DNA from 2 places in the Pseudomonas sp. Irchel s3b6 genome. Region 2 is predicted to be linked to the other one. Evidence: predicted binding sites of a transcription regulator. Region 2 holds the regulator's gene; the other holds the start of a gene.
What was found. Region 2 encodes LexA, which represses DNA repair genes until DNA is damaged. Its sites were predicted from a motif close to CTGTNTNNNNANACAG; they were not measured.

Region 1 (15,156 bases), on a different contig from region 2:
AAGCCAAGGGTCATCTCTTCGGCGATACGACCGCCGTAGAGCGAGCAGATCTGGCTGATCAAGGCACGCTTGGAGAGGCTGTAGCGATCTTCTTCCGGCAGGAACATGGTCACGCCCAGTGCACGACCGCGCGGGATGATCGACACTTTGTAGACCGGGTCGTGCTCAGGCACCACTCGACCCACAATGGCATGACCTGCTTCGTGATAAGCGGTGTTCTGCTTCTCTTTTTCGGACATGACCATCGATTTGCGCTCGGCGCCCATCATGATCTTGTCCTTGGCCAGCTCGAATTCCTTCATCTCGACGATGCGCTTGCCGGCGCGAGCCGCGAACAGCGAGGCCTCGTTCACCAGGTTGGCCAGGTCAGCACCAGAGAAACCCGGAGTACCGCGCGCGATCACTGCCGGAGCGACGTCGTCGCCCATCGGTACTTTACGCATGTGAACCTTGAGGATCTGCTCACGACCACGGATGTCCGGCAAACCGACGACAACCTGACGGTCGAATCGACCTGGACGCAGCAGCGCCGGGTCTAGCACATCAGGACGGTTGGTCGCGGCGATGACGATGATGCCGTCATTCATTTCGAAACCGTCCATCTCTACCAGCAACTGGTTGAGGGTCTGCTCACGCTCATCGTGACCACCGCCCATGCCAGCGCCACGGTGGCGACCGACGGCGTCGATTTCATCGATAAAAATGATGCATGGGGCGTGCTTCTTGGCCTGCTCGAACATGTCGCGAACACGGCTGGCGCCGACACCCACGAACATTTCGACGAAGTCGGAACCGGAGATGGTAAAGAACGGCACCTTGGCCTCACCGGCAATCGCCTTGGCAATCAACGTTTTACCGGTACCCGGAGGGCCAACCATCAGCACACCGCGAGGAATACGACCGCCCAGGCGTTGGAACTTGCCCGGATCACGCAGGAACTCGACCAGTTCGCCGACTTCTTCCTTGGCTTCGTCGCAACCGGCAACGTCAGCCAGGGTGGTTTTCACCTGGTCTTCGGAGAGCAGGCGCGCCTTGCTCTTGCCGAAGCTCATCGGCCCGCCCTTGCCACCTGCACCGCCTTGCATCTGGCGCATGAAGAACATGAAGACGGCAATGATCACCAGGATAGGGAAGCTTGCGACCAGTAGCTGGGTCCAGATGCTTTGCTGCTCAGGCTGCTTGCCCTCGACAACGACGTGGTTGTCCACGAGATCACCGATCAGACCGTTGTCCTGAATAGCCGGACGAATGGTCTTGAAGCTGTCGCCATCCGTGCGCTTGCCGGTAATGACATAGCCGTCCACGGCTACGCGCTCGACCTTGCCATCCTTGACCTGCTGGATGAAGTCGGAATAGTTGAGGGTCTGTGGCTCGTTAGGGCTGGAGAAGTTGTTCATCACCGTCACGAGGACAGCCGCGATGATCAACCACAGGATAAGATTCTTTGCCATATCGTTCAATTAACTACCCTCTGAAGCAAGCTCCGCAACTGGCGCGCGCCTCGCATGATATTCACCGGCCTAACTTACTACATTACCTACAACTCTGGCAGGCGCCGTCTGTAACCCTTTGTGAAACATTGACTACACAATATTCGTTAATGCTTGTGGGGCGAAATACTAAAAACCTATCACCCCGCAAAAAATCCTCGTTTTACTCACTCCGGCCGCGGTAGCCCCAAGCCAGCATGTATTGCTCGCGAGAGCTGCCACGGGAAGAGTCCGGCTTGATCATCTGGACCTTGTCGAATTTCTGACGAGCGTCCTTCACGTAAGCATCGAACCCTTCGCCCTGAAAAACCTTGATCACAAAATTACCGCCAGGCTTGAGTATCCGAGCCGCCAAATCAAGAGCCAGCTCGCAAAGAAACATGGCTTTTGGCATGTCCACTTCAGGCGTACCACTCATATTGGGGGCCATATCGGAAATCACAAGGTCCACCTGCGAATTACCCACGGCCTCAAGGATCTGAGCGAGCACCTGGTCCTGGGTGAAGTCACCCTGGATGAAAGTCACGTCCGGAATGCTGTCCATTTCCAGGATGTCCGAGGCAATCAGACGCCCCTGACCACCGATCAACCGACTAGTGACCTGCGACCAGCCACCGGGTGCTGCACCGAGGTCGACAACACTCATGCCCGGACGGATCAGCTTGTATTTCTCCTGGACCTCCAGAAGCTTGTAACTCGCACGCGAGCGGTAACCATCCTTCTGCGCCTGCTTCACATAGGGATCATTGACATGTCTTTTCAGCCAACCAAGGCTTGTCTTGGAACGCGCCATTGGGCACCTCGATGATAAGGGTCGTGATTAATTGGGCGGATCCACGCACCCTCGGGTAAAATGGCCGCCATTTTACAGAATCCAGACGAAAGGGTCAGATTATGCCGCTCACTCAAGAGCAGAAGAAACAGTACAAATCCATTGGCCACCATCTGAAACCAGTTTTGACTGTGGCTGACAACGGTTTGACGGAAGGTGTGTTAGCCGAACTGGAACGCGCATTGGGCGATCACGAGCTGATCAAGATCAAGCTCAGCATCCTCGATCGCGAATCGCGCCTGGCTGCCATTGCAGAACTGTGCAAGGTCGGCAAAGCGGATCTGGTACAGGTCATCGGCAAGATGGCGCTGATTTACCGCAAGAACTTCAGCGTAAACAAGCAGCTGTCGAACGTCCATCGCTTCAAGTGATGAAACGGGTCAAGGGTGTGCTTCGCGCACCCTGCCACCCCAACCTGGCACCGGCTGCATGACCAGCAGCAAACCGGAAAAACCCAGGACCAGGTAGCTGAACAGCAACCAATGCTCCGCCTCTGGCCATTCGATGCGCACCACGAAGTACATCGTGCTCGCGTACAGCGCCATCAACAGCAACTGTCCGCGCATATCGAGCCATAGACTGGCAAGGCCCTTGGTCTGAACCAGCACCAAAACCTGAAAAACCACGCACGCCGCTGAAAACCCGACCAGCAGCGCACTCAGCATGCCTGAAATCTCATGGATCAGCAGCGGCGCCAGGCCAATTTGGCCCAGCACCGGCAGCAGACCGACGTGCAACAACCACAGGCCGCCGACCCATAACACCTGGGTCAGCTGCCAAAGCATGGCGCCCGCGCGATGCAGGCGCCTGCCCTCAGACATGGCGGACTTCGACAATCTCGTACTCGATAACGCCACCAGGCGTTTTCACCGCCACCACGTCACCCTCTTCCTTGGCGATCAAGGCGCGGGCCAGTGGCGATCCGACCGAAATCTTGCCAAGTTTGAAGTCAGCCTCATCCTCACCCACGATGTGGTAAGTGACGCGCTCATCAGTCTCGACGTTGGCGATTTCAACGGTGGTGCCGAAAATCACTTTACCGGTGTGAGGAATGGACGTGACATCGATGATGACCTGATTCTGAATCCGGCCTTCAATGTCACGAATCCGCGCCTCGACCATACCCTGCTGCTCGCGAGCAGCATGGTATTCGGCATTTTCCTTCAAATCACCCAGCTCGCGAGCCGTACCGATGTCCTGGCTCAGCTTTGGACGTACGACCTTAGTCAGGTGAGCGTGCTCTTCTTCCAGGGCGCGAGCGCCCTGAACAGTCATGGGGTACTTGGTTATGCTCATGCCTTCAATCCTGCGTGTAGATCCTGCAAGCGGCGCACAGTCTTCTCGGGACCGAACTTCAGCGCTTCACAGATAGCTTCGCCTGCAGCAATGGTGGTGGTGCAGTAAATCTTGTGCTGCAAGGCATTACGACGAATGGAGTAGGAGTCAGCGATCGACTGACGACCTTCGGTGGTGTTGATGATCAGCGTGACTTCGTCATTCTTGATCATGTCGACCACGTGCGGACGACCTTCGGTCACCTTGTTCACACGGCGCACTTTCAGGCCTGCAGCCTCGATCAGCTTGGCAGTACCGGCAGTGGCGACCACTTCGAAGCCCAAGTTGATCAGATCACGGGCTACGCCTGCAACCAGCGGCTTGTCATCGTCACGCACACTAATGAACGCAGTACCGCCGGTCGGCAGCACTTCGCTGGCACCCATCTGGGCCTTGGCGAAGGCTTCGCCGAAGGTGTCGCCCACACCCATCACTTCGCCCGTGGACTTCATCTCTGGGCCGAGGATCGGGTCAACGCCAGGGAATTTGGCGAACGGGAACACCGCCTCTTTCACGCTGTAGAAGTTCGGAATGATTTCCTTGGTGAAGCCGATTTCCTTCAGGGTCTTACCGGCCATGACGCGAGCCGCGATCATTGCCAGGGAAACACCGATGCACTTGGAGACGAACGGTACGGTACGGGATGCACGCGGGTTGACTTCGATGACGTAGATGTCCTCGCCCTGCAGCGCCAACTGAACGTTCATCAGGCCGACTACGCCCAACTCCAGCGCCATCTTCTTGACCTGCTCGCGCATCTCGTCCTGGATGTGCAGCGGCAGCGAGTACGGCGGCAGCGAGCATGCGGAGTCACCGGAGTGAACGCCGGCCTGCTCGATGTGCTGCATGATTGCGCCGATCACCACGTCCTTGCCGTCGCAGACCGCATCCACGTCCATTTCGATGGCGCAGTTGAGGAAGTGGTCCAGCAGCACAGGGCTGTCGTTGGAAACCTGAACCGCTTCACGCAGGTAGCGCTTGAGTTCTTCTTCCTCGTAGACGATTTCCATCGCCCGGCCGCCCAACACGTAGGACGGACGCACCACCAGCGGGTAGCCGATCTTGCCAGCGGCACGAATGGCTTCGTCTTCGCTGCGCACGGTGGCGTTTGGCGGCTGACGCAGGTTCAGGCGCTGGACCATTTGCTGGAAACGCTCACGGTCTTCAGCACGGTCGATGGCGTCAGGGCTGGTGCCGATGATCGGCACGCCAGCCGCTTCCAGGGCGCGAGCCAGCTTCAACGGAGTCTGGCCGCCGTACTGGACGATCACGCCTTTCGGCTTCTCGACGCGCACGATTTCCAGCACGTCTTCCAGGGTCACTGGTTCGAAGTACAGGCGATCGGAGGTGTCGTAGTCGGTGGACACGGTTTCCGGGTTGCAGTTGACCATGATGGTCTCGTACCCGTCATCGCGCAGCGCCAGTGCCGCGTGAACGCAGCAGTAGTCGAACTCGATGCCTTGGCCGATACGGTTCGGACCGCCACCCAGGATCATGATCTTGTCGCGACCCGATGGCGCCGCTTCGCACTCTTCTTCGTACGTCGAGTAGAGGTAAGCGGTATCGGTAGCGAACTCGGCAGCGCAGGTGTCAACGCGCTTGTAGACCGGGAAAACTTCCAGCTTGTGGCGATGCGCACGCAAGCTCTTCTCGGTCACGCCCAGCAGCTTGGCCAGACGCTGATCGGAGAAGCCTTTGCGCTTGAGGCGGAACATCAGGTCTTTGTCGATCGCCGACAGACCCAGGGTCTTGACCTTCTCTTCTTCCTTGATCAGATCTTCGATCTGCACCAGGAACCAAGGGTCGATCATGTTCATGCCGAAGATTTCTTCGACCGTCATGCCAGCGCGGAAGGCGTCAGCCACGTACCAGATACGTTCGGCGCCCGGCACGGTCAGTTCGCGCTTGAGCACGCTCATGCTTTCCGGGTTGCTCAGGTCGAGCTTCTCGTCCAGACCGCAAACGCCGACTTCCAGACCGCGCAGGGCTTTCTGCAGGGACTCCTGGAAGGTCCGGCCGATGGCCATGACTTCACCGACCGACTTCATTTGAGTGGTCAGGCGGGCGTCAGCCTTGGCGAACTTCTCGAAGGCGAAGCGTGGCAGCTTGGTCACGACGTAGTCGATGGACGGCTCGAAAGACGCCGGGGTCTTGCCACCGGTGATGTCGTTCGACAGCTCATCCAGGGTGTAGCCCACCGCCAGCTTGGCAGCGACCTTGGCGATCGGGAAGCCGGTAGCTTTCGAGGCCAGCGCCGAGGAACGGGATACACGCGGGTTCATCTCGATGACGACCATGCGACCAGTGTTCGGGCAGATGCCGAACTGGACGTTGGAGCCGCCGGTTTCCACGCCGATCTCGCGCAGTACCGCCAGGGAGGCGTTACGCAGGATCTGGTATTCCTTGTCGGTCAGGGTCTGTGCCGGCGCCACGGTGATCGAGTCACCGGTGTGCACGCCCATCGGGTCGAAGTTTTCGATCGAGCACACGATGATGCAGTTGTCCTTCTTGTCGCGGACAACCTCCATTTCGTACTCTTTCCAGCCGATCAGGGATTCGTCGATCAGCAGCTCTTTGGTTGGCGACAGGTCCAGGCCGCGGGCGCAGATTTCTTCGAATTCTTCACGGTTGTAGGCAATACCGCCACCAGTGCCGCCCATGGTGAAGGACGGACGGATGATGCACGGGAAGCCGAGCTTCTCGAGGACCGCATTGGCCTCTTCCATGCTGTGGGCGATACCGGAACGCGGGCACGCCAGGCCGATGGATTTCATCGCCTTGTCGAAACGCGAGCGGTCTTCAGCCTTGTCGATGGTGTCGGCATTGGCACCGATCATCTCTACGCCGAACTTCTCCAGAACGCCTTCGCGCTCCAGGTCCAGGGCGCAGTTCAGAGCGGTCTGGCCGCCCATGGTCGGCAGCAGCGCGTCCGGACGCTCTTTCTCGATGATCTTGGCAACGGTCTGCCACTTGATCGGCTCGATGTAGGTGGCGTCGGCCATGGCCGGGTCGGTCATGATGGTGGCCGGGTTGGAGTTCACCAGAATGACGCGGTAACCCTCTTCGCGCAGGGCCTTGCAGGCCTGGGCGCCGGAGTAGTCGAATTCGCAGGCCTGGCCGATAACGATCGGGCCAGCGCCGAGAATCAGGATACTTTTAATGTCTGTACGTTTTGGCATGGGTTTGTCACTCAAATCCGCAGGTCAGTCGGCAAGCCGTCTTGTTCAATCTCTGACTTGAGGGGGCCGCCGGTGTCGGGACCACCCTCAAGCTTTGCTACATCAAGGCGAGCGATCAGCGTCGCTTGGCCATCTCGTTGATGAAGCGATCGAACAATGGCGCTACGTCGTTCGGGCCAGGGCTGGCTTCCGGGTGACCCTGGAAGCTGAAGGCGCTCTTGTCGGTACGCTCGATACCTTGCAGGGTGCCGTCGAACAGCGATTTGTGAATCGCGCGGACGTTGGCTGGCAGGGTCGCTTCGTCTACGGCAAAACCGTGGTTCTGGCTGGTGATCATCACCACACCGCTGTCCAGGTCCTGGACGGGGTGGTTGGCACCGTGGTGGCCGTGACCCATTTTCAGGGTCTTGGCGCCGGAGGCCAGGGCCAGCAACTGGTGACCCAGGCAGATGCCGAATACCGGAATCTCGGTCTCCAGCACGTCCTTGATCGCCTGGATCGCGTAGTCGCAAGGCTCCGGGTCACCCGGGCCGTTGGACAGGAACACGCCGTCCGGCTTGAGCGCCAGCACATCGGCGGCTGGCGTCTGGGCCGGCACCACGGTCACGCGGCAACCGCGCTCGACCAGCATGCGCAGGATGTTCACTTTGACGCCGTAGTCGTAGGCCACCACGTGGTACGGCAACTCGGAGGCTTCGATGGTCGCGTGGCTGTCGGTTTTCAGATCCCAGACAGTCGAACGCCACTCGTAGGTGTCCTTGGTGCTGACGACTTTCGCCAGGTCCATGCCTTTGAGGCCTGGGAAGCCTTGGGCAGCGGCGATGGCCGCTTCTTCGGAAATGTTGTCACCGGCCATGATGCAGCCGTTCTGCGCGCCTTTCTCACGCAGGATGCGCGTCAGGCGGCGGGTGTCGATACCGGCGATGGCCACAACGTTGTTGGCCTTCAGGTAGTCGGACAAGGACATCGTGTTACGCCAGTTGCTCGCCACCAGTGGCAGGTCCCGGATGACCAGGCCAGCAGACCAGACGCGATTGGACTCGGCATCTTCCGGCGTGGTGCCGGTGTTGCCGATGTGCGGGTAAGTCAGGGTAACGATCTGTTGGGCGTAGGAAGGATCGGTAAGGATTTCCTGATAGCCGGTCATGGCGGTGTTAAACACCACCTCTCCAACGGTTTGACCGTCGGCTCCAATGGCTTCGCCGCGAAAAATGCTGCCATCAGCAAGGGCGAGTATGGCTGGCTTAGTCAAGAAGACCTCCCGTAAATAAAGCCTGAAGGGGCGATCGCAGGTTGCAAAAAAGCGGAGTGACGTATGGACACGTCACCCCGCTTCTTCACTGAATTATTCTGCGCGCTTTTAGTGGACACACTAAAGCTGTAGCTTACAGAAAAAGGCTTTTTTGGTCCACCGCTAATGAGCCTTAAAGGCAGGAGAATGCGACAGGACGTCGCGTAGCGGCTGAAACGGGGCCCGAAGCATGAGTTCGAACCCCGTCGGTGGCGCATCTTACCGCAAGTCGAGCACATCCTGCATGTCATAAAGACCCGGCTCGCGACCATCAAGCCACAACGCAGCACGCACCGCCCCCTTGGCAAAGGTCATGCGGCTGGACGCCTTGTGAGTGATCTCCAGTCGCTCACCCTCGCAGGCGAACAGCACCGTATGATCACCGACCACATCCCCACCACGAACCGTGGCGAAGCCTATGGTTTCACGCTCACGAACACCGGTATGACCTTCACGCCCATAGACCGCGACCTTCTGCAGGTCACGATCCAGCGCCTCGGCGATTACCTCGCCCATGCGCAGGGCCGTACCTGAAGGCGCGTCGATCTTGTGCCGGTGATGGGCTTCGATGATTTCGATATCGGCATCATCGCCCAGCACCCGAGCCGCCATATCCAGCAACTTGAGCGAGAGGTTCACACCGACACTGAAATTGGCCGCGAACACGATGGGAATGTCCTTGCCCGCCTCAGCCAGCAACTGCTTCTGAGCAGCGTCCAGCCCCGTCGTGCCGATGACCATGGCCTTGCCCGCCTTGCGGCAAAACGCCAGGTTTTTCAGCATGACTTCCGGGAGCGTGAAGTCGATCAACACATCGAACTCTTCAGCCACCGCTTCCAGATTGGCCGACAACGGCACACCGATTCGGCCCAGACATGCCAGCTCGCCGGCGTCCACACCAATCAGCGTACTGCCCGGGCGCACGATTGCCGCCGTCAGGCCGGTGAGCGGCGCGCGCTGCTGCACCGCCTCCACCAGAATCTTGCCCATGCGCCCAGCAGCGCCCATCACAGCTATACGTCGCATACCGGATTCCTTACAGATCGCCGAAGAAACGCTTCACGCCTTCGAACCAACCCGTGGTCTTGGGTGAATGGCTGTTGTCATCCGCCAGGGAGCTACGGAACTCGTCCAGCAGTTCACGCTGACGACGACTCAGGTTGACCGGAGTCTCGACGGCAACACGGCACATCAGGTCACCCGCACCACCACCACGAACCGGCGCTACGCCTTTGCCTCGCACACGGAACTGCTTGCCGGTCTGCGTACCTTCAGGAATCTTCAGCTTGACCCGACCATCCAGGGTCGGAATTTCCAGCTCGCCACCCAGGGCCGCATCGACGAAGCTGATCGGCACTTCGCAGAACAGGTGCTTGCCGTCGCGCTGGAAGATCGCGTGCTCATGCACATTGATCACCACGTACAGGTCGCCTGTCGGCCCACCCTGAGTACCAGCCTCGCCTTCGCCCGAGAGACGGATGCGATCACCGGTATCCACGCCAGCCGGCACTTTCACCGACAGGGTCTTGTACTCTTCGACACGGCCTTCGCCGTTGCAAGAGTTGCACGGGTCGGCAATGATCTTGCCCTGCCCATGGCAGCGCGGGCAGGTCTGCTGCACCGAGAAGAAGCCTTGCTGCATACGCACCTGGCCGATACCGCCGCAGGTCGGGCAGGTCACGGGCGAGGAGCCCTTCTTGGCACCCGAACCGTCGCACGGCTTGCAGTTGACCAGTGTCGGCACACGGATATTCACGGTCGTGCCGCGTACAGCTTCTTCCAGGTTCAGCTCCAGGGTGTAGCGCAGGTCGCTGCCGCGCTGGGCACCGCCACGGGAACCGCCGCGACCACCGCCGAAGAAATCACTGAACACGTCACCGAAGATATCGGAGAAGTTCTGCCCGCCGAAGCCGGCACCGCCGCCACCCATGCTCGGGTCGACGCCAGCATGACCGTACTGGTCGTAGGCCGCGCGCTTGCTGGAGTCGGACAGCACCTCATAGGCCTCGTTGGCCTCTTTGAACATGTCTTCCGACGCTTTGTCGTCAGGATTACGGTCCGGGTGGTGCTTCATCGCCAAGCGGCGGTAGGCCTTTTTCAGGTCTGCCTCGCTCGTGCCACGCTCAACACCCAACACTTCGTAATAGTCACGCTTTGCCATAATTCTTTACACTCTTAAGGACGTCCGGCAAACCCCTCCTGAGCCTTGCCAAACTCGTTGAGCCCCAATACAGGCCCGGACCCAACTCACGTCAATTCAACGATCCTGGTCTTTGATTGCCGCCGGAAATCCGGCTTGCAGATGCGGTATTCATGAGCCGGAAAGCAGGAGCATCCCCGGTCGCACCGCCGAACGCTGTCGCATGCTGTAAAAATTCGTCTACTCCAGACACGCCAACGCGGGAGCAAGCTCCCGCGCGGCGACATCCTACCAGTCACCGCACAAAGGCAGTCAACCGGCCGACCAACAACTTACTTGTGGTCTTTGACTTCTTCGAACTCAGCGTCGACAACGTCGTCAGCCTTTTCAGCCGATTCGCCCTGCTGTGCCGCGCCTTCAGCTGGCTGAGCCTGTTCGGCGTACATCTTCTGCGCCACTGGAGCGGAGACTTTCGACAGCTCTTCAACCTTGGCTTCGATAGCGGCCTTGTCGTCGCCTTTAACAGCGGCTTCCAGGGCAACCACTGCGGCTTCGATTGCAGTCTTCTCTTCAGCAGTCACTTTGTCGCCAGCGTCCGCAACCATTTTGCGCGTCGAGTGAACCAGCGCGTCGCCCTGGTTGCGAGCCGTTGCCAGCTCTTCGAACTTGCGGTCTTCGTCGGCGTTGGTTTCAGCATCACGAATCATCTGCTGAATTTCTTCCTCGGACAGACCGGAGTTAGCCTTGATCACGATCGACTGAGTCTTGCCGGTGGCCTTGTCCTTGGCGCCTACGTGCAGGATGCCGTTGGCGTCGATGTCGAAGGTCACTTCAATTTGTGGCACGCCACGTGGTGCTGGTGGAATCTCGGCCAGGTCGAACTTGCCCAGGGACTTGTTCTGAGCAGCTTGCTTACGCTCGCCTTGCAGCACGTGGATGGTTACAGCGCCCTGGTTGTCGTCGGCAGTCGAGAACACTTGCGATTTCTTGGTAGGAATCGTGGTGTTTTTCTCGATCAGCGCAGTCATCACGCCACCCATGGTTTCGATACCCAGGGTCAGCGGGCTGACGTCGAGCAGCAGCACGTCTTTCACGTCACCGGCCAGTACCGCACCCTGGATGGCAGCACCCATGGCAACCGCTTCGTCCGGGTTCACGTCTTTACGGGCTTCTTTACCAAAGAAGTCGGTAACAGCCTTCTGAACCAGTGGCATACGGGTTTGACCGCCGACCAGGATCACGTCGTCGATCTTGCCAACGTCGATACCCGAGTCTTTCAGAGCGATGCGGCAAGGCTCGATGGTGCGTTGAACCAGGTCTTCCACCAGCGCTTCCAGCTTGGCGCGGGAGATTTTCACGTTCAAGTGCTTAGGACCGGTCGCGTCTGCAGTGATGTACGGCAGGTTGACGTCGGTCTGCAGGCTCGAAGACAGCTCGATCTTGGCTTTTTCAGCGGCTTCTTTCAGGCGCTGCATGGCCAGCGGGTCACCCTTGAGGTTCATGCCGCTTTCTTTCTTGAATTCGTCAACGAGGTAGTCGATCAGACGAATGTCGAAGTCTTCACCGCCCAGGAACGTGTCACCGTTGGTCGCCAACACTTCAAACTGGTGCTCGCCATCCACTTCGGCGATTTCGATAACCGAAACGTCGAAAGTACCGCCACCCAGGTCATAAACGATCACGGTGTGATCGCCCTTGGCCTTGTCCATGCCGTAAGCCAGCGCAGCGGCGGTTGGTTCGTTGATGATACGTTTTACGTCCAGGCCAGCAATACGGCCGGCGTCCTTGGTCGCCTGACGCTGGCTGTCGTTGAAGTAAGCCGGAACGGTAATGACCGCTTCAGTCACGGCTTCACCGAGGTAGTCTTCGGCGGTTTTCTTCATTTTCTTCAGGATTTCAGCCGAGATCTGTGGCGGCGACATTTTCTGGCCGTTCACTTCAACCCAGGCGTCGGCGTTGTCAGCCTTGACGATCTTGTAAGGGACCATCTGAATGTCTTTCTGTACCACTTCTTCGTCGAAGCGACGACCGATCAGACGCTTCACCGCGTACAGGGTGTTATGCGGATTGGTCACGGCTTGACGCTTGGCCGACTGGCCAACCAGGATTTCGCCATCGTTGGCGTACGCGATGATCGACGGCGTGGTACGCGCGCCTTCGGCGTTCTCGATAACTTTTACGTTGCCGTTTTCAAGAATGGAGACGCAGGAGTTGGTAGTCCCCAGGTCGATACCGATAATTTTGCCCATGTTCACTCTCCCGAAACTTTGGATTTGGTTGCCGCAGCAGTGGTGGCTAACTGCGGTAGCACTTAAACGCTTGACTTATAAATGGGGGCCTTGCGGCGGATTTCAAGCCTGCTCGTCAATCGACGGCGCAACCGGCGCCGGGGCCTTGCTGACCACGACCATGGCCGGGCGCAACAGGCGACCGTTGAGCACGTAACCCTTCTGGAACACCTTCAGCACGCTGTTGGGTTCCATGTCGGCGCTTTCCTGCATAGCCATCGCCTGGTGATGCTCGGCGTTGAACGGCTCACCCTCAGGATCGACCGCTTCCAGGTGATAACGCTTCAGGGTGTCCTGGAACATTTTCAGGGTCAGCTCGATCCCTTCGCGCATCGGACGAATGCTTTCGTCATCCGGGTTGGACAGCTCGAGGCCGCGCTCCAGGCTGTCGATGATCGGCAGCAGGTCGCCAGCGAACTTTTCCAGCGCGAACTTGTGAGCCTTCTCTACATCCTGCTCGGCGCGACGGCGGACGTTCTGCAGATCAGCCGCAACACGCAAAGCCTGATCCTGAGCGCCGGCCAGTTGCTCTTCGAGCACTTGCACACGAGCCACCAGGTCTTCACCCGATGTTTCGGGAGCCTGATTGGCGTCTAGATTTTGCGTATCCAGCGTCTGTTCGTCAGCCATAGATTTCTCCTTTCAAAATCGTGCGCGAACTCGACTCGCGCTTCTGCCCCGGTATATGGGGTCGCAATTTGCAGGTTCAAGGGCCTGCCTTGCACCAGGCAGCATTCCCCGCACAAAAACTGCCGACGGGTCATTACAGCGGGTTTTAAAAAAAACCTGGTACCAAGCAAATCGAGCTAAACACGGGCATTGTCAGGCACAAATAAAACACTGTATAAATAACCAGACTTTTTAGCCTGGGAGCGGCCTCTATGCTGGTGCACCTGTCCGTACATAACTACGCCATCGTTGAACACCTCGACCTGGAACTGGATCGCGGGATGAGCGTGATCACCGGGGAAACCGGCGCCGGCAAGTCGATCATGCTCGACGCCCTGGGCCTGACCCTGGGTGATCGCGCCGACAGCGGCGTGGTACGCCCAGGCGCGGACAAGGCAGACATCCTGGCCACCTTCGACCTGGCCGATATTCCGGAAGCCAGCGCCTGGCTGGCCGAGCGCGACCTCGACACCGACGGCCCGTGCATCCTGCGCCGGGTGATCACCGCTGAAGGTCGCTCGCGCGGCTACATCAACGGCAGCCCCTGCCCCCTTGGCGACCTCAAGGCCCTCGGCGAACTGCTGATCGATATTCACAGCCAGCACGAACACCAGTCGCTGCTGAAAACCGACACCCACCGCCGACTGCTGGACGAGTACGCGGGGGCGACGGACCTTGCCCGCCAGGTGCAGCTTGCGGCCCAGCGCTGGCGCCAGACCCGCCAGGAACTGGAGCGCCTCTCCAACTCCGGCGACGAGCAACGCGCCCGCCACCAACTGCTCAGTTATCAACTCGAAGAGCTGGAAAACCTCGGCCTGGGCGAGAACGAACTGGAGCAGCTTGAGCAAGAGCATAAAAACCTGACCAACGCCGAAACCCTGCTCGGCATTTGCCGACAGGTGGTCGAACAGTGCAGCGAGAGTGATTCGGGCAATGTATTGAACGCCCTGACGGCCAGCCTCAATCGCCTGACCAGCGTGAACAATTCGGTGGGCGCATTGGGCGAAGCCACCAACCTGCTCACCAGCGCACAAATCCAGGTAGAAGAAGCGGTCGGCGAACTGAACCGCTTCCTCGACAACTTCGATGCCGACCCGGCACGCCTCCAGCAACTCGAAGAACGCCTGGACACTATCTACACCCTGGCGCGCAAACATCGAATCCAGCCCACCGAAGTCGCCGAGCTTGCGCAGCGACTGATGGACGAGATCGAGACTCTCAATGCCAACGACGAGTCCATCGAGCGCCTGAGCGAAGAACTGGGGGCATACGCCCGGCACTATCATGAAAAGGCCCGGGAACTGAGCGATCTACGCCACCAGGCCTCGAGCAGCCTGGCCCATGCCGTCGAACAGGAAATCCAGCGCCTGGGCATGCCGGGCGGCCGCTTCACCATCGAGCTACGGCCCAACACCAGCACCGAACTGCTGCCCAACGGCCTTGAGCAGGTCGAACTGCTGGTCAGCGCCAACCCCGGGCAACCCCTCAAGGCCCTGGCCAAGGTAGCCTCGGGCGGTGAGCTGTCGCGCATCAGCCTGGCCATCCAGGTGATCACGGCGCAAACATCACGCATACCGACCCTGGTGTTCGACGAAGTTGACGTGGGCATTGGCGGCCCTACCGCGGAAATTGTCGGCCAACTCCTGCGCCGCCTCGGGGACCGCGGGCAAGTCCTGACCGTCACCCACCTGCCGCAAGTAGCCTCGCAAGGGCATCAGCACCTGTTTGTCCACAAGGTTCGCGGCGACGAAGCCACGCACACCGCCGTGTCCAGGCTGAGCAAGAATGAGCGAATCGAAGAAGTGGCCCGGATGCTGGGCGGCATCGACCTGACCAAGGAATCCCTGGCCCACGCCAGGAAAATGGTCGTGACCGCCAAGAACTAACTCCGCCAGACAGCACGAAGGCGACCCTTGGGTCGCCTTCGTTCGT
Region 2 (15,156 bases):
TGCCGCCCGCCGAGCTGTTCCTGCCGGTGGAAGACTGCTTTGCCCGCCTCAAGAACTGGCCGCGAGTGGTCGCCAGCCAGCAGGACGTCGAAACCGGTATCGGTCGTGAACGCTTCCCGGCCCAGTCGCTGCCGAACCTGGCCATCGAGGCCAAGGCCAATCAGCCGCTGGAAGCACTGGCGAACTTCCTCGACGGGTTCTCCGGGCGCGTGCTGTTTACCGCCGAGTCGGCCGGTCGCCGCGAAGTCCTGCTGGAATTGCTGGAACGCCTGAAGCTGCGGCCGAAGACCGTCGACAGCTGGCCGGACTTCGTCGCCAGCAAGGAACGCCTGGCCATCACCATCGCGCCACTGGACGAAGGCCTGCTACTGGACGATCCAGCCCTGGCGCTGGTTGCCGAGAGCCCGCTGTTCGGTCAGCGCGTGATGCAGCGTCGTCGCCGCGAGAAACGCGCCGATGCCAACAACGATGCGGTGATCAAGAACCTCACCGAACTGCGCGAAGGCGCGCCGGTGGTGCACATCGATCACGGCGTTGGCCGCTACCTGGGCCTGGCGACCCTGGAAATCGAACACCAGGCCGCCGAGTTCCTGACCCTCGAATACGCCGAGGGCGCCAAGCTGTACGTGCCGGTGGCCAACCTGCATCTGATCGCCCGCTACACCGGCAGCGATGACGCCCTGGCACCATTGCACCGACTGGGCTCCGAGACCTGGCAGAAGGCCAAGCGCAAGGCCGCCGAACAAGTGCGCGACGTGGCCGCCGAGCTGCTCGATATCTATGCTCGCCGCGCCGCTCGCGAAGGCTATGCCTTCGCCGACCCGAAGGCCGACTACGCCACGTTCAGCGCCGGCTTCCCGTTTGAAGAAACGCCGGACCAGCAAACCACCATCGAAGCGGTGCGCGAAGACATGCTCGCGCCCAGGCCGATGGACCGCCTGGTCTGCGGCGACGTCGGATTCGGCAAGACCGAAGTGGCGATGCGCGCGGCCTTCATCGCCGTGCACGGCGGTCGCCAGGTGGCGATCCTGGTGCCCACCACCCTGCTCGCCCAACAGCACTACAACAGCTTCCGCGACCGCTTTGCCGACTGGCCGGTGACCGTGGAAGTAATGAGCCGCTTCAAGTCGACCAAGGAAGTGAATGCCGCAGTGGCGGATCTGGCCGAAGGCAAGATCGACATCGTCATCGGCACCCACAAGCTGCTGCAAGACGATGTGAAGATCAAAAACCTCGGCCTGGTGATCATCGACGAAGAACACCGCTTCGGTGTCCGCCAGAAAGAACAGCTCAAGGCCCTGCGCAGCGAAGTCGACATCCTGACTCTGACCGCCACGCCGATTCCGCGCACGCTGAACATGGCGGTCTCGGGCATGCGCGACCTGTCGATCATCGCCACCCCACCGGCCCGTCGCCTGTCGGTGCGCACCTTCGTCATGGAGCAGAACAAGAGCACGGTCAAAGAAGCCCTGCTCCGTGAGCTGCTGCGCGGCGGCCAGGTCTACTACCTGCACAACGATGTGAAAACCATCGAGAAGTGCGCCGCCGACCTCGCCGAACTGGTGCCCGAGGCGCGGATCGCCATCGGCCACGGGCAGATGCGCGAACGCGAGCTCGAACAGGTGATGAGCGACTTCTATCACAAGCGCTTCAACGTGCTGATCGCCTCGACCATCATCGAGACCGGCATCGACGTGCCGAGCGCCAACACCATCATCATCGAGCGTGCCGACAAGTTCGGCCTGGCGCAGTTGCACCAGTTGCGCGGCCGGGTCGGTCGCAGTCACCACCAGGCCTACGCCTACCTGCTCACGCCACCGCGCCAGCAAATCACCCCGGACGCGGAAAAACGCCTGGAAGCCATCGCCAACACCCAGGACCTCGGCGCGGGCTTTGTGCTCGCCACCAATGACCTGGAAATCCGTGGCGCCGGCGAACTGCTGGGTGACGGCCAGAGCGGGCAGATCCAGGCGGTGGGCTTCACCCTGTACATGGAAATGCTCGAGCGCGCGGTGAAATCGATCCGCAAGGGCGAACAACCGAACCTCGATCAACCCCTCGGTGGCGGACCGGAAATCAACCTGCGCTTGCCGGCACTGATTCCCGAGGACTACCTGCCGGACGTGCATGCCCGCCTGATTCTCTACAAACGCATCGCCTCGGCCACCGACGAGGACGGCCTCAAGGACCTGCAAGTGGAGATGATCGACCGCTTTGGCCTGCTGCCGGAGCCGACCAAGAACCTGGTGCGGATCACCGCCCTGAAATTGCAGGCCGAGAAGCTGGGCATCAAGAAAGTCGACGGCGGTCCGCAAGGCGGCCGCATCGAGTTCAGTGCGCAAACGCCGGTCGATCCACTGACGCTGATCAAACTGATCCAGGGCCAGCCCAAACGCTACAAGTTCGAAGGCGCGACCCTGTTCAAGTTCATGGTGCCCATGGAAAGCCCGCAAGAGCGCTTTAATACTGTAGAGGCGCTGCTTGAGCACCTCATCCCGAAAACTGCTTGAAGGACGCCCCATGCGCCTGTTTCGCTCACTGACCTTGCTGATGACGCTGCTCGCCCCCACCGCATTTGCCGCCGACCTGTATCAGGTTGAAATGATCCTGGTTCGCCAGAACGCCGTACCGGCCGTTGCCAGCCCCGCCGCACCCGAAGATTGGGCCGCCGGCGCGCAGCCGGTCGGTGCTGACAGCCTGCGCACGCCAGCCCTCAACGCCGACGTGGAAAAACTCAGCGCCAGCGCTGACTACACCGTCCTGCTGCACAAGGCCTGGCAGCAGTACATCGACGAAACGGGGAGCAAAGTGGCGATCAGCGATGGCCGGGAGCAATACGGCCACTTTCCGATCGAAGGCACGCTGGACCTTAAACTGGGGCGCTTTACCGACGTCAACGCCGACTTCTGGGTCAATCAATTCGGCAGCAATGGCCTGGTCGCCACCAGCGAGCGCCTGCAACAGCAGAGCCACACCAAAAATGGCCAGCTGAACTTTCTCGATAACGGCCACCTGGGCCTGTTGATCAAGATCACGTCCCTGACGGCACCTGCACCGCAACCAGCTCCCGATGTCATTCCGGACTGATTGAAGTCCCTATGTCCCCGAGCCTGAGCAAGCCCCTGGCCCCTTCCTGGGCCAGCCGATTCAAGGAACAAAGCCTGGAGCGTGGCCGCCGCTACGCCCTGGAAAACCGCGTCAGGATCGTCGAAGCCGGCGACAGCACTATCACTGCCAGTTGCGAGGGCTCTGGCGGCAATGTCTACCGCCAGACCATCACCCTGCGCGAGTCAGCCAAAAACACACTGCTGCTGGTCGACGCCCTGTGCAGTTGCCCGGTACGGGTGAACTGCAAGCATTGCGCGGCGGTGCTGCTCAAAGTCCAGGACACCCTGCAATACCCTGCGGCCGCCACGGACCTGCAGTTGCTGGAAAAGCTTCAGGCGGTCCTGGAAAACCGCACGCCCGCACCGCTCCCGCAGCAGTTGATCGACACCGTACAACCGGTGCCGCGCCTGTGGCTGGCCAGCGTCGAGTTCAGCGCCTTCGAACCGCGCAACGGCAAAATGCAGCGCTACATCCAGCACCGCGCAGCGCTGTCCTTCAGCTACCTGGATGAATACGTCAGCGGACAGAAGAACGCCGACATCCTGATTCGTCAGGAGACGCAGACGTTGCGGATAAAACGTCACCCTGAAGTCGAACAGATCTACAGGGAAAAGCTGCGCACCCTCGGTTTCAAAGTCGCCACCCGCCAAAGCAAGGCCTTGCCTGAAAGTGCCGGCGAACTCTATGAGATGGTCAATGACAGCGCCTGGCTGACCTTTACCCTCAATGAGCTGCCCAAGCTGCGCACCCAGGGCTGGGAACTGCAGATCGACGAAGACTTCGGGTTCGACCTGACGGCCGTCGATGACTGGTACGCCACGGTCGACGAGGCGCCGGAACGTGACTGGTTCGACCTGGAACTGGGGATCATCGTCAACGGCGAGCGCCTGAGCTTGTTGCCGATTCTGTTGAACCTGATGCGTTCGCACACCGAGATTCTCAACCCGGAGCGCCTGGCCAGGCGTCGCGACGACGAGTTGATTCTGGTGAATATCCCGCACCGCCCGAACGCTGACGGCCCCCTGCAGGTCGCACTGCCGTTCGGCCGCTTGAAGCCAGTGCTGGCGACCCTCGGCGAGTTCTACCTGCAAGAGCCCGGTGAAACCACCCTGCGCCTGAGCAACGCCGACGCCACGCGCCTGAACCCTCTGCAAGACCTGCCACTGCTCTGGGAAGGCGGCGAGCACATCCGCACCTTCGCCCAGCGCCTGCGCGACATCCGGGACTACAGCGCCGAAGCCCCCGAGGGGCTGAACGCCACCTTGCGCCCGTATCAGCTCGAAGGCTTGAGCTGGATGCAGTCACTGCGCCAACTCGAAGTCGGCGGCATCCTGGCGGACGACATGGGGCTGGGCAAAACCCTGCAAACCCTGGCTCATGTGCTGAGCGAGAAAAACGCCGGGCGCCTCGACCGCCCCTGCATGGTGGTGATGCCCACCAGCCTGATTCCCAACTGGCTCGACGAAGCGGCGCACTTCGCCCCACAGCTCAAGGTGTTGGCGCTGTATGGCGCCGGACGCAAAAAATATTTCGAGCAGTTGGGCGACTACGACCTGATTCTCACCACCTACGCACTGCTGCCCAAGGATGTCGAACGCCTCGCCAGACAACCCTTGCACATCCTGGTGCTCGACGAAGCGCAGTACATCAAGAACCCCACCAGCAAGGCCGCCCAAGCGGCACGCGAGCTCAACGCCCGCCAGCGCCTGTGCCTGAGCGGCACACCCCTGGAGAATCACCTGGGCGAGCTGTGGTCACTGTTTCACTTCCTGCTGCCAGGCTGGCTGGGAGACGTCAAAAGCTTCAACCGCGATTACCGCGTGCCGATCGAAAAGCACGCCAGCGACGTACGACTGCAGCACCTGAACGGCCGAATCAAGCCCTTCCTGCTGCGCCGAACCAAGGAACAGGTGGCCACCGAACTGCCACCGAAAACCGAGATCATCCACTGGGTCGAACTCAACGAGGCGCAGCGTGATGTTTACGAAACCATGCGCCTGGCCATGGACAAGAAAGTGCGCGACGAAATTACCCGCAAAGGCGTGGCGCGCAGCCAGATCATCATTCTCGAAGCACTGCTCAAGCTGCGCCAGGTGTGCTGCGACCTGAGGCTGGTCAATGAAGCCGCCCTGCCCACCCGCGGCAGCACCTCAGGCAAGCTGGACAGCCTGATGGAAATGCTCGAGGAGCTGCTCGATGAAGGCCGCAGGATCCTGCTGTTTTCCCAGTTCACCTCGATGCTCTCGCTGATCGAAGATGAACTGAACAAGCGCGGGATCGCGTATGCACTGCTGACCGGCCAGACCCGGGACCGACGCACCCCGGTGAAGGAATTCCAGAGCGGCAAGCGACCGATTTTCCTGATCAGCCTTAAAGCCGGCGGCGTGGGCCTGAACCTGACGGAAGCCGACACGGTGATTCACTACGATCCGTGGTGGAACCCGGCCACGGAAAACCAGGCCACCGACCGGGCATACCGGATTGGCCAGGAGAAACCGGTGTTCGTCTACAAGATGATCGCCCGTGGCACGGTCGAAGAGAAAATCCAGCACCTGCAGAAGGAAAAATCCGACCTGGCAGCCGGCGTGCTGGATGGGCGCACGACGGGCGACTGGAAGCTGCAGAGTGATGACATCGAGGCGCTGTTTGCGCCACTGCCTGACAAGCTCGACAAGCGCTGAGGTCTTCGCCGCCAGACAGGTAGCCATCGCGGGCAAGCCCTAATGTCAGCCAGTTAAGCGAACGTCGACCTTTGTAGGAGCAGCCGGTCGACGCTCGAGTGCTCGCGTTGGACGCTAACGATAACGCGTGCTTTCTGATTAAACGCGTTGCTCTTGAGTTCATCGCGAGCACGCTCGCTCCTACAAATGCGCCCCACCTTAAACTGGCTCGCCCGCGATGGGATCAACCCAATGGAAAGCCGGACTCAGCCCTTGAGCACCCGCGCCAATGTCGACTTCACCTTGCCCATTCCGTCATGCAGGGCCTGCTCGATCTCGGCCATGGTGATCACCGCCGTCGACTTGCCCGCCGCCGGGTTCACCACCAGCGCCAGACAGGCGTAATCGAGCTCCAGCTCACGGGCCAGCGCGGCTTCCGGCATACCGGTCATGCCGACGATGTCGCAACCATCGCGCTCCAGGCGAGCGATCTCGGCAACGGTTTCCAGGCGCGGGCCCTGGGTGCAGGCGTATACGCCATGGCTGCTGTAGGCACAGCCTTCGGCAGCCAGCGCAGCGATCAACTGTTCGCGCAAGGGCTCGCTGTAGGGATAGCTGAAGTCGATATGGGTGACCTGCTCCAGGTCATCGGCAAAGTAGGTGTGCTGACGACCACTGGTGTAGTCGATCAACTGATGGGGCACGCAGAAATGCCCGGTGCCCATCGCCGCGTGAATCCCGCCCACCGCATTGACTGCCAGGATCGCCTGCGCGCCGGCTTGCTTGAGCGCCCACAGGTTGGCGCGATAGTTCACCTGATGCGGCGGGAAGCGGTGCGGGTGGCCGTGACGGGCCAGGAACAGCACTTCACGCCCTGCGTACTCGCCCACCTGAATCTCGGCCGACGGCGCGCCATACGGCGTATCCAGGGCCAACGACCGACGAATGTCCAGACCTTCGAGCTGGGTCAGGCCGGTGCCACCGATAATTGCGTAAACCGTCATTGCAAAAAGTCCTTAATCAATCAGTTGGGCGTCTTTGAGGGCGCCGATGGCTGCGAGCCAGCGGGGATCCTGTCGGTAATCGGTGCTGGCGAAGGCTTGGCCACGCATCCGCGCAATCCGCGCCGACGGCTTGACCTTCATGCGCTGCGCCGCCGTCAGGGCCAGTTCGGCCGCCGCACGATCATTGCACACCAGCCCCATGTCGCAACCGGCCGTCAGGGCCGCCTCGATGCGACTGGCGGCATCGCCCACCACATGGGCGCCGGCCATCGACAGGTCATCGCTGAAAATCACGCCATCGAACTGCAACTCGCCACGCAGAATGTCCTGCAACCAGCGTCGCGAGAAACCGGCAGGCTGGGAATCGACCTGCGGGTAGATCACGTGGGCCGGCATCACGGCCGCCAATTGCTTGCTCAAGCGCGCGAACGGCACCAGGTCATGGGCGCGGATGTCATCCAGGCTGCGCTCGTCATTCGGGATCGCGACATGGGAATCCGCCTCCGCCCAGCCGTGGCCCGGGAAGTGCTTGCCAGTGGCCGCCATGCCGGCGCTGTTCATGCCGCGGATGAAAGCACCGGCCAACAGGGCCGCACGCTCCGGATCGCCCTCGAACGAACGGGTACCCACCACCGCGCTGCGCTGGTAGTCGAGATCCAGCACCGGCGCAAAGCTCAGGTCCAGGCCCACGGCCAATACTTCGGTGGCCATGATCCAGCCACACTGCTCAGCCAGGTATTCAGCGTTCGGATTGTCGGCTATCGCCCGCATGGCTGGCAGACGGACGAAGCCCTGACGCAAGCGCTGCACCCGACCGCCCTCCTGGTCCACCGCCAGCAGCAGGTCCGGACGCACCGCGCGGATCGACGCGCTCAACTCGCGCACCTGACGTGGATGCTCGATGTTGCGCGCAAAAATGATCAGGCCGCCCACTTCGGGCTGACGCAACAACTGGCGATCTTCGGCCGTCAGCCAGGTACCGGCGACGTCCACCATCAACGAGCCTTGCAGGCCAGCAGTCATAGAGATTCCTTGATAACGAAATGCGCGCACGGCGCGTCTTTGAAGGACCCGGCTCGAGGCAGACACACGACCACGCCGCCAAGGGTAATGCCCGGCGCAACGGAGTCGGTAGAGGGAAACGGGAGCAGGTCTGAAACGAGAGTCGGCATGGGCGGCTAGCTTAGCGGATGTCAGCTGCCGCGCCCACCCGTACGCGGTTAAACCTTGGCGGCCACCGGTACCGATTTGCTGCGCGGACGCAATTGGGCCGCGGCCATGGCGTCGTCGGTCACGCCGGTTTCAGCGCGCATGCCCGCGGCCAGGAACGGCACCATCAGGCGCATGACCTGCTCGATGGAGGTGTTGACCCCGAAATCGGTTTCGGCGATAGCCCGCAAGGCCTTGATCCCCGACATGCTGAACGCCGCCGCACCCAACATGAAGTGCACGCGCCAGAACAGTTCGATCGGTGGGATACGCGGGGCGGCTTCGTTGACCAGCATCATGTAGCGGCGGAACACCTTGCCGTACATATCTTCCAGATAACGCCGCAAGTGCCCCTGGCTCTGGCTGAATGCCAGGCCCAGCAAGCGCATGAAGATAGACAGGTCATTGCCGCTGCGTGGCTGCACCACCAGGGCCTGCTCGACGAGGATTTCCAGCAGCTCTTCCAGGCTCGGCTTGTTGTCCGGCCGGGCGGAACGACGCTCCAGCTCACGCTCGAGACTGCTGCAGAACGGACCGAGAAAACGCGAGAAGACCGCCTGGATCAAGGCTTTCTTCGAGCCGAAATGATAGTTCACCGCCGCCAGGTTGACCCCAGCCTTGCTGGTGATCAGACGCAATGAAGTTTCGGCAAACCCTTTTTCCGCGAACAACTGCTCGGCGGCATCAAGAATGCGTTCAACGGTTTCCGACTGGGCCATGGCTACTCCGCCTGACAAACACTTGTTTGAAACATACGTTTCAGTCTGTATCTTGTCAAGTCTACCGGTTCGTTTTGCGAACGCCCAGTCAGCCATTTAACCATATAAACCGCCGGCTGTAGCCGCCCCCGCACCTTGCGGGCCAACGACCTGTCGGTGACCGTCCGGCGACCCTGCGCAAATGGAGGATTGCCAAGCCCACTCCACTGTATATAATTCCAGTCACTGTATAAAAAGACAGAGCGATCGAGATGCTAAAACTGACGCCACGCCAAGCTGAGATTCTGGCCTTCATCAAACGTTGCCTCGAAGACAACGGCTATCCGCCCACCCGCGCGGAAATCGCCCTGGAACTGGGGTTCAAGTCGCCCAACGCGGCGGAAGAACACCTCAAAGCCCTGGCCCGCAAGGGCGCTATCGAAATGACCCCCGGTGCATCGCGGGGCATTCGTATCCCGGGCTTCGAAGCCAAGGCCGACGAGTCCTCCCTGCCGATCATCGGCCGGGTCGCTGCAGGCGCGCCGATTCTCGCCCAGCAGCACATCGAAGAGTCCTGCAACATCAACCCGGCGTTCTTTCATCCACGCGCCGACTACCTACTGCGGGTCCACGGCATGAGCATGAAGGACGTGGGGATTTTCGACGGTGACCTCCTCGCCGTACACACCACTCGCGAAGCCCGCAATGGCCAGATCGTCGTCGCGCGGATCGGCGACGAAGTCACCGTCAAGCGCTTCAAGCGCGATGGCAGCAAGGTCTGGCTGCTTGCCGAAAACCCGGAGTTTGCCCCGATCGAAGTGAACCTGAAAGACCAGGAACTGGTGATCGAAGGCTTGAGTGTCGGCGTCATTCGCCGCTAAAGGAGGCGTTATGCAGTTTCCACACACACCACAACACGCACAACTTCCGCTGTTCGAAGCGTTTCTGGCCCAGCCATTGGCGCCGATCCTCAAAGAGGTGGCCGAGACACCCTGGAGTGCCGAACCCGAAGCCTTCAGTGAGCTGTCGTTACGTGGTGCGGCCGGGAACTGCCTGAACCTTCTGGCCCCTATCCTCAGGGAGCTTAGCCAGGACCAGGACGCCCGCTGGCTGACGCTGATTGCGCCACCGGCCAGCCTGACCCAAGCCTGGTTACGCGATGCCGGCCTGAACCGCGAGCGTATTCTTCTGTTGCAGCCAAGCGGAACACAAAGCGCCCAGCAACTGGCCTGCGAAGCCTTGCGCCTGGGCCGCAGCCACACGGTCGTCAGCTGGCTGAACCCGCTAAATGGCAGCGCACGGCAACAGTTGATCAGCGCCGCCCGTATCGGGGATGCACAGAGCCTGAATATTCGCTTGGGTTAAGTGACGCGCAATGCGTACTTGAAGGATGCAGGGCTTCTCCAGAACAGAGAAGCCGATCTGTCACAATAACGTGCAATGATGCTTCAGGAAAAACCGACAAACGGAATCAATGAAGAATCCGCGGCCCTTCTTCCTTCTCGAATTCGCCTTCGACCAAGCGCCCGGCCATCTGCACGCCCACGCTCAACATCGCCTTGGCGACCTCGACGTGCTGGCCTTGCAGGAACGCCTTGGCGTCTTCAGAGAAGTCCAGCGTCACCAGAGAACCCTCGTCCTCAGCCCTACGCAGCTCAATACGGCCGTCTGGCAGTTCGACAATTTCTAGAAAGGACGTTGGCATAAAGGTCTGTTCTCCACGAAAGGCGGGGATTATATAGGCATCGACGCTGCTTCGCTCGGGATCTTGACCGGCTGCATGTCACCGAAACCACTGTTTGCGATCATCCCTGATCCATGGCCACACTTGAGCGATCAGCGCATCGCGCGGACACTCAACACTCGTTCAGCCCTTCGCGAAAGCGTAATGCCAGGCTTTTAAGGTTCTGGCGCCAGCTCTCAAGTTCTTCCCTGCTCAACTCCGTCGGCGCTTCGTCATCAAGGCTCACCGCCACAATCAACGGCTGCGTCACGTCGCCTTTAGGTTTGTGCGGTGCGCGGGGTGGCTGAAACAGCGCGGCATGGGCGGCTATCAGCTTTGCCAGCCAGGTTTCGGGGTTATGCGCCAACTCGACCATTTCAGCCATTTCCGGAATGGCAATGGTCTCGAGCACCTCACGGGTCAGCAGCAGTTCTGCCCGTGGCGCATTGGCCTGAGGCAACCGGTAAAAACCGGCAATCTCATGGCACAAACCCAGCAACGCACCATACAAATGAAACAGCGCCGATTCGCGCCCGGCCTGAATCAGCGCCAGGGAGTTCATCGCCCGCCCCTCTTCCGCTCGGGCCAACGCCTCGAGCGACAGGCCGGCGAAGTAAATTTTCTGATTGGTGCGGGTATAGAGCTCAAAGGCCATGACGGCAGTCTCCACAACGAAATAAGACGCATGATGCAGGTCAGACAGTGTCGTGGATCGGACGAGCTGACTGCAAGCCCAAAACAAAGGCCGCAGGCCAACCCGAGGGTTTGCATGCGGCCTTTGGTATCACGCTGCCTGGTTACTTGGCTACGCGCTTGTCTTCAACCACCCACTTGCCGCCGTCGTAGAACGCTTTCCAGCCGGTAGGCTTGCCTTCGACTTCGGTCTGCACGTACTGCTCCTTGGTCTTGCGGCTGTAGCGAATCACCGCTGGACGACCCTCCGGATCCTTCTTCGGCGCCTCGCACAGGAAGTGGTACTTCGGATCGATCTCATCCTTGTGCGGCACGATCTCGATCACCAGCGGAGCACGGGTCTCGCGGTTTTTCGGGAACTGGCTGGCCGCCAGGAACAGGCCGGAAGCACCGTCACGCAGAATGTAAGTGTCGTTGACCTTCTCGCACTTGAGCTCAGGCATCTTCACCGGGTCCATCTTCGGCGGCGCCGCATCACCGCTTTTCAGCAGCTTGCGGGTGTTCTTGCAGGTGGCGTTGGTGCACCCGAAGAACTTGCCGAAACGACCGGTCTTGAGCTGCATTTCACTGCCGCACTTGTCGCATTCCAGGCTCGGGCCTTCGTAGCCCTTGATGCGGTAGCTGCCTTGTTCGATTTCGTAGCCGTCGCAATCAGGATTGTTACCGCAGATGTGCAGCTTGCGCTTCTCATCCAGCAGGTAAGCATCCATCGCGGTGCTGCAGATCGGGCAACGGTGCTTGCCACGCAGCACCAGCGACTCCGACTCACCCTCGTCGTCCGCGGCGATCTCGTCGCCCGGCACCAGGTTGACGGTGGCCTTGCAGCGCTCTTTCGGCGGCAGGCTGTAGCCCGAGCAACCGAGGAACACGCCGGTCGATGCGGTGCGAATCTGCATCGGACGGCCGCAGGTCAGGCACGCAATATCGGTCATGACCGGCTGGTTGGCACGCATGCCGCTTTCCGGGCTCTCGGCCACTTCGAGTTTCTTCTTGAAGTCGCCGTAGAATTCGTCGAGCACGCTCTTCCAGTCACGCTCGCCCTGGGCGACGTCATCGAGGTTCTCTTCCATGCCGGCGGTAAAGCCGTAGTCCATCAGGTTCGAGAAGCTCTCGGACAGACGCTCGGTGACGATGTCACCCATCTTTTCCGAATAGAAACGACGGTTATGCAGGGCGACGTAGCCGCGGTCCTGGATGGTCGAGATGATTGCCGCGTAGGTCGACGGACGACCGATACCGCGCTTTTCCATTTCCTTGACCAGGCTCGCTTCCGAGTAACGCGCCGGCGGCTTGGTGAAGTGTTGGCTTGGATCGAGCTTGATCAGCTTGAGCACGTCGCCCTGAGCCATGTCCGGCAGTACGTCGTCGTCGCCCGGCTTGGCGATTTGCGGCATGACGCGGGTGTAACCGTCGAACTTCAGGATGCGGCCCTTGGCGCGCAGCTCGAAGCCGCTGGCAGCGACGCTGACGGTGGTCGACAGGTATTTGGCAGGCAGCATCTGGCACGCGACGAATTGGCGCCAGATCAGCTCGTAGAGACGCTCAGCGTCACGCTCCATGCCCGACAGCTTGCTTGGGTCGGTATTCACGTCAGAAGGACGAATCGCTTCGTGAGCCTCTTGCGCGCCTTCCTTGCTGCTGTAGACATTCGGGGTTTCCGGCAGGTACTTGCCGCCGAATTCGCCTTCAATATAAGTACGGGCCATCGCCACGGCATCGGCCGAGAGGTTGGTCGAGTCGGTACGCATATAGGTGATGTAGCCGGCTTCATACAAACGCTGGGCCATCATCATGGTTTTCTTCACGCCGAAGCCCAGGCGGTTACTCGCGGCCTGTTGCAGGGTAGACGTGATGAACGGGGCCGACGGCTTGCTGCTGGTCGGCTTGTCTTCGCGCTTGGCGATGGTGTAGCTGGATGCCTTGAGCTTCTCCAGCGCGGCCATGGCCTGGGCTTCGTTGAGCGGCTTGAAGGCTTCGCCGTTTTCACGGGCCACTTCAAAGCGCACATTGGCGCCCTTGGCGGTGCCGAGGTCAGCGTGGACTTCCCAGTACTCTTCCGGGTTGAACGCGCGAATCTCGCGCTCACGCTCCACCACCAGCTTCACGGCAACCGATTGCACACGGCCGGCCGACAGACCGCGGGCGATCTTGGCCCACAGCAGCGGCGAGACCATGTAACCCACCACGCGGTCGAGAAAACGACGTGCCTGCTGGGCGTTGACACGATCGATGTCCAGCTCGCCTGGCTGGGAGAAGGCTTCCTGGATCGCCTTCTTGGTGATTTCGTTGAACACCACGCGCTTGTAGCGGCTGTCGTCACCACCAATGGCTTCGCGCAGGTGCCAGGCAATAGCTTCCCCCTCGCGGTCCAAGTCGGTTGCGAGATAGATGGTGTCAGCATCCTTGGCGAGCCGGCGCAGCTCTTCGATGACCTTTTCCTTGCCCGGGAGGATCTCGTACTTGGCTTTCCAGCCATGATCCGGATCGACACCCATGCGCGCGACCAGCTGCTTGCGCGCCTTTTCCTTGGGCGATAGCGCCGGCACTTCACCAGCAGCCGCCTTGCCACGCTTGGCGGCAGGCTCTTTGCTGGCGCTAGCCGAACCGCTGGTGGGCAGGTCTCGGATATGGCCGATACTCGACTTCACCACGTATTCGTTGCCCAAATACTTGTTGATGGTCTTGGCCTTAGCCGGGGATTCCACAATGACCAGCGATTTGCCCATGGATCAGAAAATTCCTGAATTCTAGAAGTGAAAGGCGGTTGGCGCCTGACGCGGCACCGCTATATATAGTGGCAACAAGGTGAGGTCAAGCGCAGGGTTCTGCGCGCCCTGCCCTTATGGCCTTGAAAAAAGGCTCGGCTCGGCCTGCACCAAAGCAAAGCGTGGGACCTGCTCGCCGTCAACTTCGACCGACTCCAGGAACATGCTCAAGGGACGCACCCAAAAGCCGTAATCACCATACAGGGCTTGGTAGAAGACCACTTCTTCTTCGGTCTCGGAGTGCCGCGCAACACTGAAAACACGGTACTGCGGACCTTTGTAATGCTGGTAGAGCCCTGGTTGTATCGGCATGCTTTGGGCCTCGCTGAAATCCAATCAAATAAAAAACAAAAAAATCTTCAGAAAAACAAAAACCGGGGCACTTGGCCCCGGCTTCCGTCAACGCAACGCTTAAACGCGTTCGAAGACGGTGGCAATGCCCTGGCCGAGGCCAATGCACATGGTCGACACACCGAAGGTGCCGCCATTTTGCTTCATTACATTGAGCAACGTGCCGGAGATACGCGCGCCAGAGCAACCGAATGGGTGGCCCAGGGCGATCGCGCCGCCGTGCAGGTTAACCTTCTCGTTCATCTTGTCGAGCACTTTCAGATCTTTCAGCACTGGCAAGGCCTGCGCTGCAAAAGCTTCGTTGAGCTCGAAGAAGTCGATATCGGAAATACCCAGACCCGCGCGCTTCAATGCTTTCTGTGTAGCCGGTACTGGACCATAGCCCATGATCGCCGGATCCACACCCGCCACCGCCATCGAACGGATCACCGCCATTGGCTGGATACCCAGGTCCTGGGCACGCTGCGCCGACATCACGATCATGCACGAAGCACCATCGGTGATCTGCGACGAAGTACCAGCTGTCACGGTGCCACCCTTCGGATTGAACGCCGGCTTCAGAGCCGCCAGGCTTTCCAGGGTGGTTTCCGGACGAATGGTTTCGTCGTAGTCGAACAGTTTCAGGAAACCGTTCTCGTCGTAGCCCTGCATCGGGATGATTTCGTCCTTGAACTTGCCTTCCACGGTCGCCTTGTGGGCGAGTTGGTGGGAGCGCACGCCAAAGGCATCCTGCTGCTCGCGAGTGATGCCGTGCATCTTGCCCAGCATTTCCGCGGTCAGGCCCATCATGCCCGAGGCTTTCGCCGCGTACAGCGACATGTGCGGGTTAGGATCGACACCGTGCATCATGCTCACGTGACCCATATGCTCGACGCCGCCCACGACGAATACGTCACCGTTGCCGGTCATGATCGCTTGCGCCGCGGTGTGCAGGGCACTCATGGA

Region 1: recN (DNA repair protein RecN) is a predicted target of LexA. The motif match lies at 13,396-13,411, and genes of this name have one in related genera.

Annotation. Positions count from the first base shown of each region.
Region 1 covers NZ_FYDM01000005.1:264,060-279,215, forward strand. The annotation lists gene ftsH (ATP-dependent zinc metalloprotease FtsH) at 1-1,451, opposite strand, end outside; gene rlmE (23S rRNA (uridine(2552)-2'-O)-methyltransferase RlmE) at 1,654-2,283, opposite strand; gene CKW07_RS11830 (YhbY family RNA-binding protein) at 2,385-2,693, shown strand; gene CKW07_RS11835 (MFS transporter) at 2,703-3,107, opposite strand; gene greA (transcription elongation factor GreA) at 3,136-3,612, opposite strand; gene carB (carbamoyl-phosphate synthase large subunit) at 3,615-6,836, opposite strand; gene carA (glutamine-hydrolyzing carbamoyl-phosphate synthase small subunit) at 6,952-8,088, opposite strand; gene dapB (4-hydroxy-tetrahydrodipicolinate reductase) at 8,347-9,153, opposite strand; gene dnaJ (molecular chaperone DnaJ) at 9,164-10,288, opposite strand; gene dnaK (molecular chaperone DnaK) at 10,600-12,516, opposite strand; gene grpE (nucleotide exchange factor GrpE) at 12,619-13,185, opposite strand; gene recN (DNA repair protein RecN) at 13,437-15,110, shown strand.
Region 2 covers NZ_FYDM01000001.1:135,048-150,203, reverse strand. The annotation lists gene mfd (transcription-repair coupling factor) at 1-2,510, shown strand, start outside; gene CKW07_RS00650 (CsiV family protein) at 2,521-3,087, shown strand; gene CKW07_RS00645 (DEAD/DEAH box helicase) at 3,099-5,789, shown strand; gene CKW07_RS00640 (S-methyl-5'-thioinosine phosphorylase) at 6,035-6,772, opposite strand; gene nagZ (beta-N-acetylhexosaminidase) at 6,785-7,795, opposite strand; gene CKW07_RS00630 (TetR/AcrR family transcriptional regulator) at 7,993-8,700, opposite strand; gene lexA (transcriptional repressor LexA) at 8,952-9,560, shown strand; gene sulA (SOS-induced cell division inhibitor SulA) at 9,571-10,044, shown strand; gene CKW07_RS00615 (hypothetical protein) at 10,151-10,384, opposite strand; gene CKW07_RS00610 (DUF6586 family protein) at 10,536-11,057, opposite strand; gene topA (type I DNA topoisomerase) at 11,200-13,821, opposite strand; gene CKW07_RS00600 (DUF1653 domain-containing protein) at 13,936-14,172, opposite strand; gene fadA (acetyl-CoA C-acyltransferase FadA) at 14,272-15,156, opposite strand, start outside.